DNA from 2 places in the Bacillus paramobilis genome. Region 2 is predicted to be linked to the other one. Evidence: a T-box and tRNA genes for the amino acid it is inferred to sense, from the RefSeq annotation. Region 2 holds a T-box; the other holds one or more tRNA genes.
The links. The T-box of region 2 lies ahead of alaS (alanine--tRNA ligase). A T-box ahead of a tRNA ligase gene usually reads a tRNA of that ligase, here a tRNA-Ala.
Positions count from the first base shown of each region.

Region 1: it has a tRNA-Ala gene. The T-box ahead of alaS (alanine--tRNA ligase) is inferred to sense a tRNA for this amino acid. The anticodon was not compared.

Region 1 covers NZ_CP151108.1:4,543,825-4,549,674, forward strand. The annotation lists gene AABL52_RS23320 (SH3 domain-containing protein) at 1-60, shown strand, start outside; gene AABL52_RS23325 (hypothetical protein) at 66-404, shown strand; gene AABL52_RS23330 (DUF3965 domain-containing protein) at 646-1,797, opposite strand; gene AABL52_RS23335 (CBS domain-containing protein) at 2,093-2,512, opposite strand; tRNA gene AABL52_RS23340 (tRNA-Glu) at 2,643-2,714, opposite strand; tRNA gene AABL52_RS23345 (tRNA-Asn) at 2,716-2,790, opposite strand; tRNA gene AABL52_RS23350 (tRNA-Ile) at 2,799-2,875, opposite strand; tRNA gene AABL52_RS23355 (tRNA-Trp) at 2,885-2,955, opposite strand; tRNA gene AABL52_RS23360 (tRNA-Thr) at 2,962-3,034, opposite strand; tRNA gene AABL52_RS23365 (tRNA-Phe) at 3,044-3,119, opposite strand; tRNA gene AABL52_RS23370 (tRNA-Asp) at 3,128-3,203, opposite strand; tRNA gene AABL52_RS23375 (tRNA-Met) at 3,207-3,283, opposite strand; tRNA gene AABL52_RS23380 (tRNA-Ser) at 3,306-3,398, opposite strand; tRNA gene AABL52_RS23385 (tRNA-Ser) at 3,454-3,546, opposite strand; tRNA gene AABL52_RS23390 (tRNA-Ala) at 3,567-3,639, opposite strand; tRNA gene AABL52_RS23395 (tRNA-Pro) at 3,655-3,728, opposite strand; tRNA gene AABL52_RS23400 (tRNA-Arg) at 3,739-3,812, opposite strand; tRNA gene AABL52_RS23405 (tRNA-Leu) at 3,816-3,904, opposite strand; tRNA gene AABL52_RS23410 (tRNA-Gly) at 3,921-3,995, opposite strand; tRNA gene AABL52_RS23415 (tRNA-Leu) at 4,025-4,105, opposite strand; tRNA gene AABL52_RS23420 (tRNA-Lys) at 4,120-4,195, opposite strand; tRNA gene AABL52_RS23425 (tRNA-Gln) at 4,200-4,274, opposite strand; tRNA gene AABL52_RS23430 (tRNA-Tyr) at 4,286-4,369, opposite strand; tRNA gene AABL52_RS23435 (tRNA-Val) at 4,378-4,453, opposite strand; rRNA gene rrf (5S ribosomal RNA) at 4,459-4,574, opposite strand; rRNA gene AABL52_RS23445 (23S ribosomal RNA) at 4,676-5,850, opposite strand, start outside.
Region 2 covers NZ_CP151108.1:1,060,587-1,066,436, reverse strand. The annotation lists gene AABL52_RS05535 (DUF1292 domain-containing protein) at 1-105, opposite strand, end outside; gene ruvX (Holliday junction resolvase RuvX) at 118-531, opposite strand; gene AABL52_RS05525 (IreB family regulatory phosphoprotein) at 535-801, opposite strand; gene alaS (alanine--tRNA ligase) at 878-3,520, opposite strand; T-box leader at 3,561-3,780, opposite strand; gene AABL52_RS05515 (PH domain-containing protein) at 4,003-4,347, shown strand; gene AABL52_RS05510 (AI-2E family transporter) at 4,386-5,453, opposite strand; gene AABL52_RS05505 (hypothetical protein) at 5,629-5,841, shown strand.

The DNA of each region.
Region 1 (5,850 bases), 1.8 Mb from region 2:
GGAGAATGGAATTTTGAAAAAACAAATGCAGTAAACCCACTGCCATATTTAGTTAGGTAAATTGTATGCCACGTAATATCAATATACCTCTCTTAATTGAATACTTAGCCTTTTTAGGCTTAATCTGTTGTTTAATCATTTATAATACAAACACTGTATTTTTATCTATTATCATTGCTTTTGTTGCTTTAGAAATTATGATGGAATCTTTTCAAGTACAACTAAAACAAAAAATTGCCCATATTTATAATGCCATCTTTCTATTAAGTGCCCTAATAACAAATATTATTAGTAATGGTTTTTATTTATCTACCGTATATCCTGTATTCTTTATGGCTGTTTTATTATTCATAGCCAGGTACATTCATGTTCCTAAAAACAAGAAACACGAACAAGAAGCTTAGAAAGAGGAGACACTGTGTACCGATCTTTCAAAGATAATCCGCTAAAATATATATTAAATTTATATAAAAAAACAAATACTTTTTTTGGTATACAAGGAAGTAATACTGCACAATTTCTCCTTTATGGAATGTTATTGCTCATTTTAATTGCGTTCTCCTTGTTTTACTAATAAAAAAAGGATCTCAAATAAATTTGAGATCCTTTTTAATTTATATAAATTTTTTATATAGAAAATGCTCTTTATCCGCAAGCATATTTTTCATAAATAAAGCTAAGATTATATTTTTTCTCTAAGCTCATTCTTTGTTCATCATCACACCAATAGAACAGAATGTCATGAATCGTTGCATAACGCTTATTTTTAAGAAATAGTTTAAAGAATGATGGTAAACAATCATGTAATTGTATAAATATATAATTGCGTAATATTTCTTCTTTATATTCAATGCCCTTACAAATATACAGTAATTCTTCACAATAATATGCATGTTGTGGAACTTGAATCATTTCGAAAAATGGCACATATGATAATAACTTCCCGATAAAATGATCATATCGATCCATTATTCCTATCGTCATATGCTCCATCATTTCTTTCATTACATATAAATAATCATCTACATGAGTAGTTTTCAATGGATCTAATCGATCTGAAATTTGAGAAAGTACAGCTCTTTGACAAGCTAACACCGCTTGACTAGGTCCATAATATGATAGGAAGTCTGTACACTTACGATATTTTCGTAATAAGTCATGTGTGTATAAGTCATACACAAACGTATTACAATACATCGCTAGACTCATCATATCACTATTTAATTGCTCTTTTGATAGTAATTTAGCTCTCTTACACATATAAAAGAATGTAAATTCCAATACTTCTTTATGAGATAATAGATGCTTACAATCCGTAATACATTTCTCATTAAATTTAACTCTATCCCAAATTTCTACATCCCCATCAGTCAATTCACCAATACGATATTTAATAATTAAATAGTTTAAAGCAACCGCCTGCGTCAAAAGATCCCACGTTTCATATTCCAATGAAGTGTGAACAAACTCAGCTAGTCCTTGAGTTATCATAAAAGTATTTGCTTCTTCATACCAACCAATCTCTTGGCATAAGCGAAGAATACGTACTAGAGTTGGAATTTCATCTTTATGAAACTGCGGTAAATTCTTTACTTTATTCATTCCATATACGATAAATGCCGCTAAATTTTCTTCTTTATAAAATTCTTTTTCTTTCCACACTAATATAGTTCGTTCTTTCCCTTCACCTTTTGGATGACAAGGTACAAGCAAAGATAATAATTCAGCGAAATTATCTGGTTCTATATATGTATCTGTAACCAAATTCCAATTTGGATCGCGCTGTACAGCCCTCATATAATTCCCCTTCCCTTTTGTCTACATAGGAAATATTAATCCATTATTACATCATTAACGATGAATATTGTTATATTCGAAATCTTTCATAATACTTATATCTATCAGTATATCATTTTTTCTCTTATTTAAAATTAGGAATGACAAATTTAAAAAAACTGTCGAAATTACTAACTGTATACTTATATTATATAATGTCTCAGATACATCATGCTAACATATTAGTTTAATCCATATACTAGAATAATGCATCTGATTTTGATACGTAACTTATCCCACTAATAAAAGTCTCTCTTCATTCCGTATGCTCCGAAATTTCACTTAAAGCAAATCCAGCTTGATCATCTGCCGATTCTCTTATAGCTAAATCACCTAGTGCTAGCATCCCAACAAGTTGACCACCCTCAACTACTGGTAATCGTCTAATTTGATACTGTGCCATTAACTCTGTAGCTTTTTCAATAGAATCATCTGGAGAAACTGAAACAATGTTTGTTGTCATTACATTTGTAATTTTATTAGATCCAGGATGTTTCTCAGCAATCCCACGAATAACTAAATCTCGGTCCGTAACAAGCCCAACAACTTGCTCATTTTCAACAACTGGAATCAATCCAATCGATTCTTCTTTCATCTTTACAGCAGCCTCATATACATTGTCTAGCGGTGTACAATGTACAACATGAGTACTCATAACGTCTCTCACTCGTGTCATTTTTGTCTCCTCCTTTTTATACATACCATAGCTTTTCCTAAATCCCTTTATTTATTTCAGGAAAATCAGTTGATAACAGAGGATTCTACAAAATAAAAAAGAGTCAGCAATATGCTGACTCTTTTTTTTATGACCCGTACGGGATTCGAACCCGTGTTACCGCCGTGAAAGGGCGGTGTCTTAACCACTTGACCAACGGGCCATGGCTCCGCAGGTAGGACTCGAACCTACGACCGATCGGTTAACAGCCGATAGCTCTACCACTGAGCTACTGCGGAATAATATATGGTGGGCCTAAATGGACTCGAACCATCGACCTCACGCTTATCAGGCGTGCGCTCTAACCAGCTGAGCTATAGGCCCATATACTTACAGGGGCAGTAGGAATCGAACCCACACTGGAGGTTTTGGAGACCTCAGTTCTACCTTTAAACTATGCCCCTAAAGGATGCCGACTAGAGGACTTGAACCCCCAACCTACTGATTACAAGTCAGTTGCTCTACCAATTGAGCTAAGTCGGCATAAAAAAATGGTGGCTCGGGACGGAATCGAACCGCCGACACGAGGATTTTCAGTCCTCTGCTCTACCGACTGAGCTACCGAGCCAACATAAATGGCGGTCCCGACCGGGGTCGAACCGGCGATCTCCTGCGTGACAGGCAGGCATGTTAACCACTACACCACGGGACCATTTGGTTGCGGGGACAGGATTTGAACCTGCGACCTTCGGGTTATGAGCCCGACGAGCTACCGTGCTGCTCCACCCCGCGACAATATAATATTTTTAAAAAATGGAGGAGGTAGAGGGATTCGAACCCCCGCGCGACTCTCGCCGCCTGTCGGTTTTCAAGACCGATCCCTTCAGCCGAACTTGGGTATACCTCCATGAAGGAAAAAAGAAATATTTTATTATTTATGTCTAAACCATTTAAAAAGAAAATGGAGGAGGTAGAGGGATTCGAACCCCCGCGCGATTCTCACCGCCTGTCGGTTTTCAAGACCGATCCCTTCAGCCGAACTTGGGTATACCTCCGAGACATATAATAAATAAAGTGGAGCCTAGCGGGATCGAACCGCTGACCTCCTGCGTGCAAGGCAGGCGCTCTCCCAGCTGAGCTAAGGCCCCATGTTTTTGGGAATATCGGGAAGACAGGATTTGAACCTGCGACCCCCTGGTCCCAAACCAGGTGCTCTACCAAGCTGAGCCACTTCCCGTTAATAAAAGCGCGCCCGAGAGGAGTCGAACCCCTAACCTCTTGATCCGTAGTCAAACGCTCTATCCAATTGAGCTACGGGCGCATATGGTGCCGAGGGCGGGGGTCGAACCCGCACGGTGGTCACCCACCGCAGGATTTTAAGTCCTGTGCGTCTGCCTGTTCCGCCACCCCGGCATGTCATATTGAAAATTGGAGCGGAAGACGGGATTCGAACCCGCGACCCCAACCTTGGCAAGGTTGTATTCTACCACTGAACTACTTCCGCAAGACATGTTTGAGTTATTTTATTAAAAGTGCGGGTGAAGGGAGTCGAACCCCCACGCCAAAGGCGCTAGATCCTAAGTCTAGTGCGTCTGCCAATTCCGCCACACCCGCATATTTTGTTAAAATGGTGAGCCATGAAGGATTCGAACCTTCGACCCTCTGATTAAAAGTCAGATGCTCTACCAACTGAGCTAATGGCTCTTAATGGCTGGGCTAGCTGGATTCGAACCAGCGCATGACGGAGTCAAAGTCCGTTGCCTTACCGCTTGGCTATAGCCCATTAATTAAGAATGGTGGAGGGGGGCAGATTCGAACTGCCGAACCCGAAGGAGCGGATTTACAGTCCGCCGCGTTTAGCCACTTCGCTACCCCTCCGACATATATGGTGGAGGATGACGGGATCGAACCGCCGACCCCCTGCTTGTAAGGCAGGTGCTCTCCCAGCTGAGCTAATCCTCCATTTTGCCTGGCAACGTCCTACTCTCACAGGGACAAGGTCCCAACTACCATCGGCGCTAGAGAGCTTAACTTCCGTGTTCGGTATGGGAACGGGTGTGGCCTCTCTGCCATCATTACCAGACTATATTCATTTAAGACAAGAATCATTTTAACTTATTTAACTTTTAAAGTCAACAAGTTTTTTATATTCTTTCAAAACTAGATAACATTGCTTCATATTATATGGTTAAGTCCTCGATCTATTAGTATTCGTCAGCTCCACATGTCACCATGCTTCCACCTCGAACCTATCAACCTGATCATCTTTCAGGGATCTTACTAGCTTACGCTATGGGAAATCTCATCTTGAGGGGGGCTTCATGCTTAGATGCTTTCAGCACTTATCCCTTCCGCACATAGCTACCCAGCTATGCCCTTGGCAGAACAACTGGTACACCAGCGGTGCGTCCATCCCGGTCCTCTCGTACTAAGGACAGCTCCTCTCAAATTTCCTACGCCCACGACGGATAGGGACCGAACTGTCTCACGACGTTCTGAACCCAGCTCGCGTACCGCTTTAATGGGCGAACAGCCCAACCCTTGGGACCGACTACAGCCCCAGGATGCGATGAGCCGACATCGAGGTGCCAAACCTCCCCGTCGATGTGGACTCTTGGGGGAGATAAGCCTGTTATCCCCGGGGTAGCTTTTATCCGTTGAGCGATGGCCCTTCCATGCGGAACCACCGGATCACTAAGCCCGACTTTCGTCCCTGCTCGACTTGTAGGTCTCGCAGTCAAGCTCCCTTATGCCTTTGCACTCTACGAATGATTTCCAACCATTCTGAGGGAACCTTTGGGCGCCTCCGTTACACTTTAGGAGGCGACCGCCCCAGTCAAACTGCCCACCTGACACTGTCTCCCGGGTCGATAAGACCCGTAGGTTAGAATTTCAATACAGTCAGGGCGGTATCCCACCAGCGCCTCCACCGAAGCTAGCGCTCCGGTTTCAATGGCTCCCGCCTATCCTGTACAAACTGTACCAAAATTCAATATCAGGCTACAGTAAAGCTCCACGGGGTCTTTCCGTCCTGTCGCGGGTAACCTGCATCTTCACAGGTACTATAATTTCACCGAGTCTCTGGTTGAGACAGTGCCCAAATCGTTACACCTTTCGTGCGGGTCGGAACTTACCCGACAAGGAATTTCGCTACCTTAGGACCGTTATAGTTACGGCCGCCGTTTACTGGGGCTTCAGTTCAGAGCTTCGCTTACGCTAACCCCTCTCCTTAACCTTCCAGCACCGGGCAGGTGTCACCCCCTATACTTCGCCTTACGGCTTCGCAGAGAGCTGTGTTTTTGCTAAACAGTCGCTTGGGCCTATTCACTGCGGCTTTCCGTTAAGAAAGCACCCCTTCT
Region 2 (5,850 bases):
TACGTACGATTTTTTGCCAAATTTTTCAGCATCAAAAGTGAAAATAATTTCACATAAATGTTCGTTACCTTTTTCGTCTACAATTGTAATTTGATTTTCTTCCATTTTGGTCACCTCTTATTTACTATCTAAAAATCCTTGTAAGATTACGACTGCAGCCATCTTATCGATTACTTGCTTTCGCTTCTTACGGCTTACATCAGCTGAAATGAGCAGACGTTCCGCTGCCATCGTTGACAAACGCTCGTCCCACATTACAACTTCTAATTGTAACAGCTCTCGTAGGTTTTCTGCAAATTGTTGGCACGCTTCACCACGTGGGCCAATTGTACCATTCATATTTTTAGGTAAACCTACTACTATTTTGTCCACATTGTACTGCTTTACTAACTCAGAAATACGATCAAAACCAAAGTGACCTCGTTCTTCGTTAATCCTGATTGTTTCCAGTCCTTGCGCTGTCCAGCCCATTTCGTCGCTCATTGCAACTCCGACTGTTTTTGTACCTACATCTAAACCTAATATCCGCATAAACTACTCCTCACGATGATGTTTCAAGTAAGACTTCACAAGCTCTTCAATTAACTCATCACGTTCAAGCTTGCGAATGATGCTTCGTGCATCTTTATGGCGAGGTATGTATGCTGGGTCTCCACTTAATAAATAACCGACGATTTGGTTAATCGGATTATAACCTTTTTCTTGAAGTGCATCATACACAGTTAAAAGTACATCATTTACATGGACACTCTGTTTTTCATCTTGAATGCTAAACTTCATTGTTTTATCAAAACCGTCCATTTCAAGCACCTCACTTATATAGTAAGTATAGGGAGAAGAACTTCTCCTCTCCCTACCATTGTACACTACTATGTCTTTATTTTGAAACAGATTTAACGTACTCTTGTACAAATGCTAAAGCTTCCTCAACTTGCGCTGGGTTTTTACCGCCCGCTTGTGCCATATCAGGACGGCCACCACCGCCACCGCCACAACGAGAAGCTACTTCTTTCACAAGTTTACCAGCATGGTATCCTTGGCTAATTAAATCTTTTGTTACGCCAGCTAAGATGTTTACTTTATCATCATTTACAGACGCTAATACGACAACTGCAGATTCTAATTTGTTTTTTAGGTCATCCATCATCGTACGTAAGTTGTTCATATCTGCAACATTTACTTTTGCTGCTAATACGTTCACGCCATCAACTGTCATTACTGAATCAGTTAAGTTGCCAGCTTCAATATTGCTTAATTTTGCTGCAAGAGATTCATTTTCTTTTTGAAGTTGTTTTACTTCAGCAAATAAACCATCCACTCTTGTTAAAATATCTTTCGGATTTGTTTTCATTTTTCCTGCTGCTTCTTTTAATAAACCTACTTGATCGTTCATTAATTCGTATGCAGACTTACCAGTTACCGCCTCAATACGACGCGTTCCTGCACCGATACCAGACTCAGCAACGATTTTGAAAATACCGATAGAAGCTGTATTATCAACGTGGCAACCACCGCAAAGCTCTAAGCTGTAATCGCCAACTTGTACAACGCGTACAACATCACCGTATTTTTCACCGAATAATGCCATTGCGCCCATTTCTTTCGCTTCTTCGATTGCTTTTTGAGAAATCTCAACATCAATACTTTCCCAAATTTTCTCGTTTACGATACGCTCAATTTTTTCTAATTCGTCAGCTTGTACTTGACCGAAGTGAGAGAAGTCAAAGCGTAAACGTTCAGAAGTTACAAGAGAACCCGCTTGGTTTACGTGCGTTCCAAGTACGTCTTTTAATGCTTGGTGTAGTAAGTGAGTTGCTGTATGGTTTTTCACAACGCTACTACGATTTTTCGTATCAATGATAGCTTTCACAACAGCATCTTTCGTTAATGTACCTTCTTCAACAACAACTTTATGCAAGTTTTGGCCGTTCGGTGCTTTTTGTACGTCTTTTACAAGAACTTTCACGCCGTCAGCAAGAAGGTAACCACGGTCTGCAATTTGTCCGCCGCTCTCAGCATAGAATGGTGTTACATCAAGCATTAATTGTCCTTCTTCGCCAGCTTGTAAGCTGTCTGTGTATTCGCCGTTTTTCACAAGTGCAACAACGTTACTTTCTGTTGCAACTGTACCGTAACCAACGAACTCACTCGCTACTTTCACTTCTCCAAGGACACCGCCTTGAACTTGCATAGAGTCAACGTCTTGACGAGCAGCACGTGCGCGCTCACGTTGTTTTTCCATTTCATTTTCAAAGCCTTCTTGATCAACTGTCATACCAGCTTCTTCTGCATATTCTTCTGTTAATTCAATTGGGAAACCGTATGTGTCATATAGACGGAATGCATCTACTCCAGAAATAATAGTTGTTTTTTCTTCTTTTGCTTTTGCGATAACTTCAGCTAAAATTGCTTCACCATCATGAAGTGTTTCGTGGAAACGCTCTTCTTCGTTTTTCACAACTTTTGCGATGAAATCTTTCTTTTCAAGTACTTCTGGATAGAAGTCTTTCATTACTTCTCCAACAACCGGTACTAATTCAAACATGAATGGACGGTTGATGTTTAATTTCTTCGAGTAACGAACAGCACGGCGTAATAAACGACGTAATACATAACCACGGCCTTCGTTAGATGGAAGAGCGCCGTCACCAACAGCGAATGTTACTGTGCGGATATGGTCAGCAATTACTTTAAACGCCATATCTTTTTCTAAGTCACCATTACGATACTTCTCACCAGAGATTGATTCTGTTGCACCAATCATCGGCATGAATAAGTCTGTGTCAAAGTTTGTAGGTACATCTTGAACGATAGATGTCATACGCTCTAGACCCATCCCTGTATCGATGTTCTTCTTAGGAAGTGGTGTATATGAACCGTCTGGATTATGGTTAAATTGAGAGAATACAAGGTTCCATACTTCTAAGTAACGCTCATTTTCTCCGCCTGGATATAATTCTGGGTCACTAAAGTCATTACCATAAGCTTCTCCGCGGTCATAGAAAATCTCTGTATTCGGTCCACTTGGTCCTTCACCGATATCCCAGAAGTTTTCTTCTAAACGGATGATGCGCTCTTTTGGAACACCCATTTTCTCATTCCAAATTGTAAATGCTTCTTCATCTTCTGGATGGATTGTAACTGAAAGTAATTCTTTATCGAATCCGATCCATTTGTCGCTCGTTAAGAATTCCCAAGCCCAAGTAATTGCTTCTTCTTTAAAGTAATCACCGATTGAGAAGTTTCCTAACATTTCAAAGAATGTATGGTGACGAGCTGTTTTCCCTACGTTTTCAATATCGTTTGTACGAATTGATTTTTGAGCATTTGTAATACGTGGATTTTGCGGGATTACACGTCCGTCAAAATATTTTTTTAATGTTGCTACACCACTGTTAATCCATAAAAGAGATGGATCTTCATGTGGAACTAGTGATGCACTAGGTTCTACTGCATGTCCTTTTTCTTGGAAAAAGTCTAAAAACATTTGACGAATTTGTGCGCCTGTTAGTTGTTTCATTGTATTTTCCTCCTTAAATATAAAAAACTCCCGCCCCTATAAAAGGGACGAGAGTTAACTCGCGATACCACCCTAATTATGAATTGATCACTATAACAATCAACTCATCACCTCATGGTGCCGTAACGTGGCAAAACGGCAGTGATTAGCTGCTCTCAGGATTAGCTTTCTGTTACCCTTCATTTAAAGCTTCTTTCAGCCATATGGAAGCTTCTCTCTATAAATGGACTGTAACGTACTTGTTCCGTCATTGATTTAATGTCTTATATGACTAAATATAATAGAATTCTCTTAAGTTTGTCAATGTAGATAATCATTTATATTATATCAATCGCTTATTAATCATAGCTATTCTACTAGTCATTCTTAACAGCCTTTTCATATATTATGCATTTTTCAAGAAATTGTACTGCTTCTATAAACCTTTCTGAATATTTTATTTTTGTTATAATTGAATTATCAATAATAAAGGAGCGATTGCCATGGCAACCTTATTGAACAAAGCTAAAAATATGTTAACGAATGACGAAACAATTTTGTTTTACGCAGCATGTTCATTAGATATATTTATTTATCGTTCCGTCGCAAGGTCAGGGCTGTTAATTTTAACGAACAAACGGCTCTTCTTTTATGGACCAGATGTAAGTAAGAATCCATTATTTGAGGAGTACTCTTTCGAAAAAATTTCTGACCTAAAAGAACAAAAGCGCCTTTTCAGCAATCAAATTATCTTTATGTATGATAATGAATGGAAAAAAATAAAACATATTCAAACAAATGATGTAAGCTCTCTCGTTCAACAAATACACGAACAACTATCTAAATAATGAAAGCCCTCTACCTTTATAGTTAGAGGGCTTTCCTATTACACATTTTCTTTTTTCAAAAGAGGCCTTACATGAACGATCACTGTACGAATGACTGCTAAAATTGGAACTGATATTAATAATCCTACAATTCCTGCCACTTCTCCTCCAACTAGTAATGCAAGCATAATAATAACAGGATGCATGCGAAGCGACTTACCAACGATGTAAGGGGATAAAATGTTACTTTCCAAAAACTGCAAAATAGCAATCGTAATTCCCGCCTTAATAAGTAAACTCGTTGATACGGTTGCCGCAATCATTAATGTCGGGATGGCTCCTAAAATTGGACCGAAGTATGGGATTATATCCGTTACCCCAATAATAATGCCGAGTAATAATGGATATTTCATACCGATAAACCAAAAAGAAAGAACAGATACGCCCCCTAATACTAAGCAAACAAATAACTGTCCTCGAATATAACTTCCGAGTGACTTATCAATTTCTTTCGCCAGCATTTGCCCAGTACTCCGCCACTTACTCGGGACTAGTTTCCAAAAGATATGATAAAACTCACCGTAATCTTTTAATATGTAAAATACAATGAACGGTATTAAGAAAATAATGAGTAACGAATCGAGTACACCACGAGCTGTGCTCATCACTTTATTCAAAAGTGATTGTATCTTCGTTTCTACTCCACCAAAAATTTGTTTCACCTTTTCATGAATAAATGATGGGAAATTCGCTGTTTGTTCCGTAACGCCATCCATCCAAGAATCATACATTTTTGTAAACTGCGGGAATTGTTCATTGATTTCTTGTAATTGCTTAATCACAACTGGCGTTCCTTTATAAATTCCATAACCAATCCCACCAAAGAAAAGGATGTAAATGAGCAAAATAGCGAGTGTGCGCGGCATCCCTTCCTTATGAATTTTTTCAATTAAAGGATGCAATAAATACGCAATAAAACACGCAATAAGAAACGGTGTAACGGCCACTTTAAATACAAAAATAATCGGTGCCCATAGCGGCTTAATTTTTAAAAAGACGAGCAAGCAAAGAAATACGAGTAACAATAACCCTAAACGATATATCCAAATAATTTTAAGATTCTTCACACGAAAAACCTCCTCCACCTTTATTTTGAAAATAAATAGGGTAGGTTATGTGCAAAAGTTTTAAAATCTTTTTATCCAGACCATACTGTTTTATAAAGACGTACATATACATAACATAACAAGGACAAGCACCCTGAGAATGCAGCATGAAATAATATAATCAGGAGGGTTCATGATGGTTTTATTTATGCTCGTATTATCAGCACTTTTTATGATTCTTGAATGGGTTTGTATCGGGTTTGGTATTTGGAAAGGTTTCTTTATTCGTTCCTCACGAAAAGAAAGAGCGAAGCAATTATTTCATTACGGAATGCTTGGCGTTGGATGTTACGGCCTATCTTATCTCTTCTCTGAAATTGGACTTTTATATTTGCATACAAGTGCATAAAAAAACTCC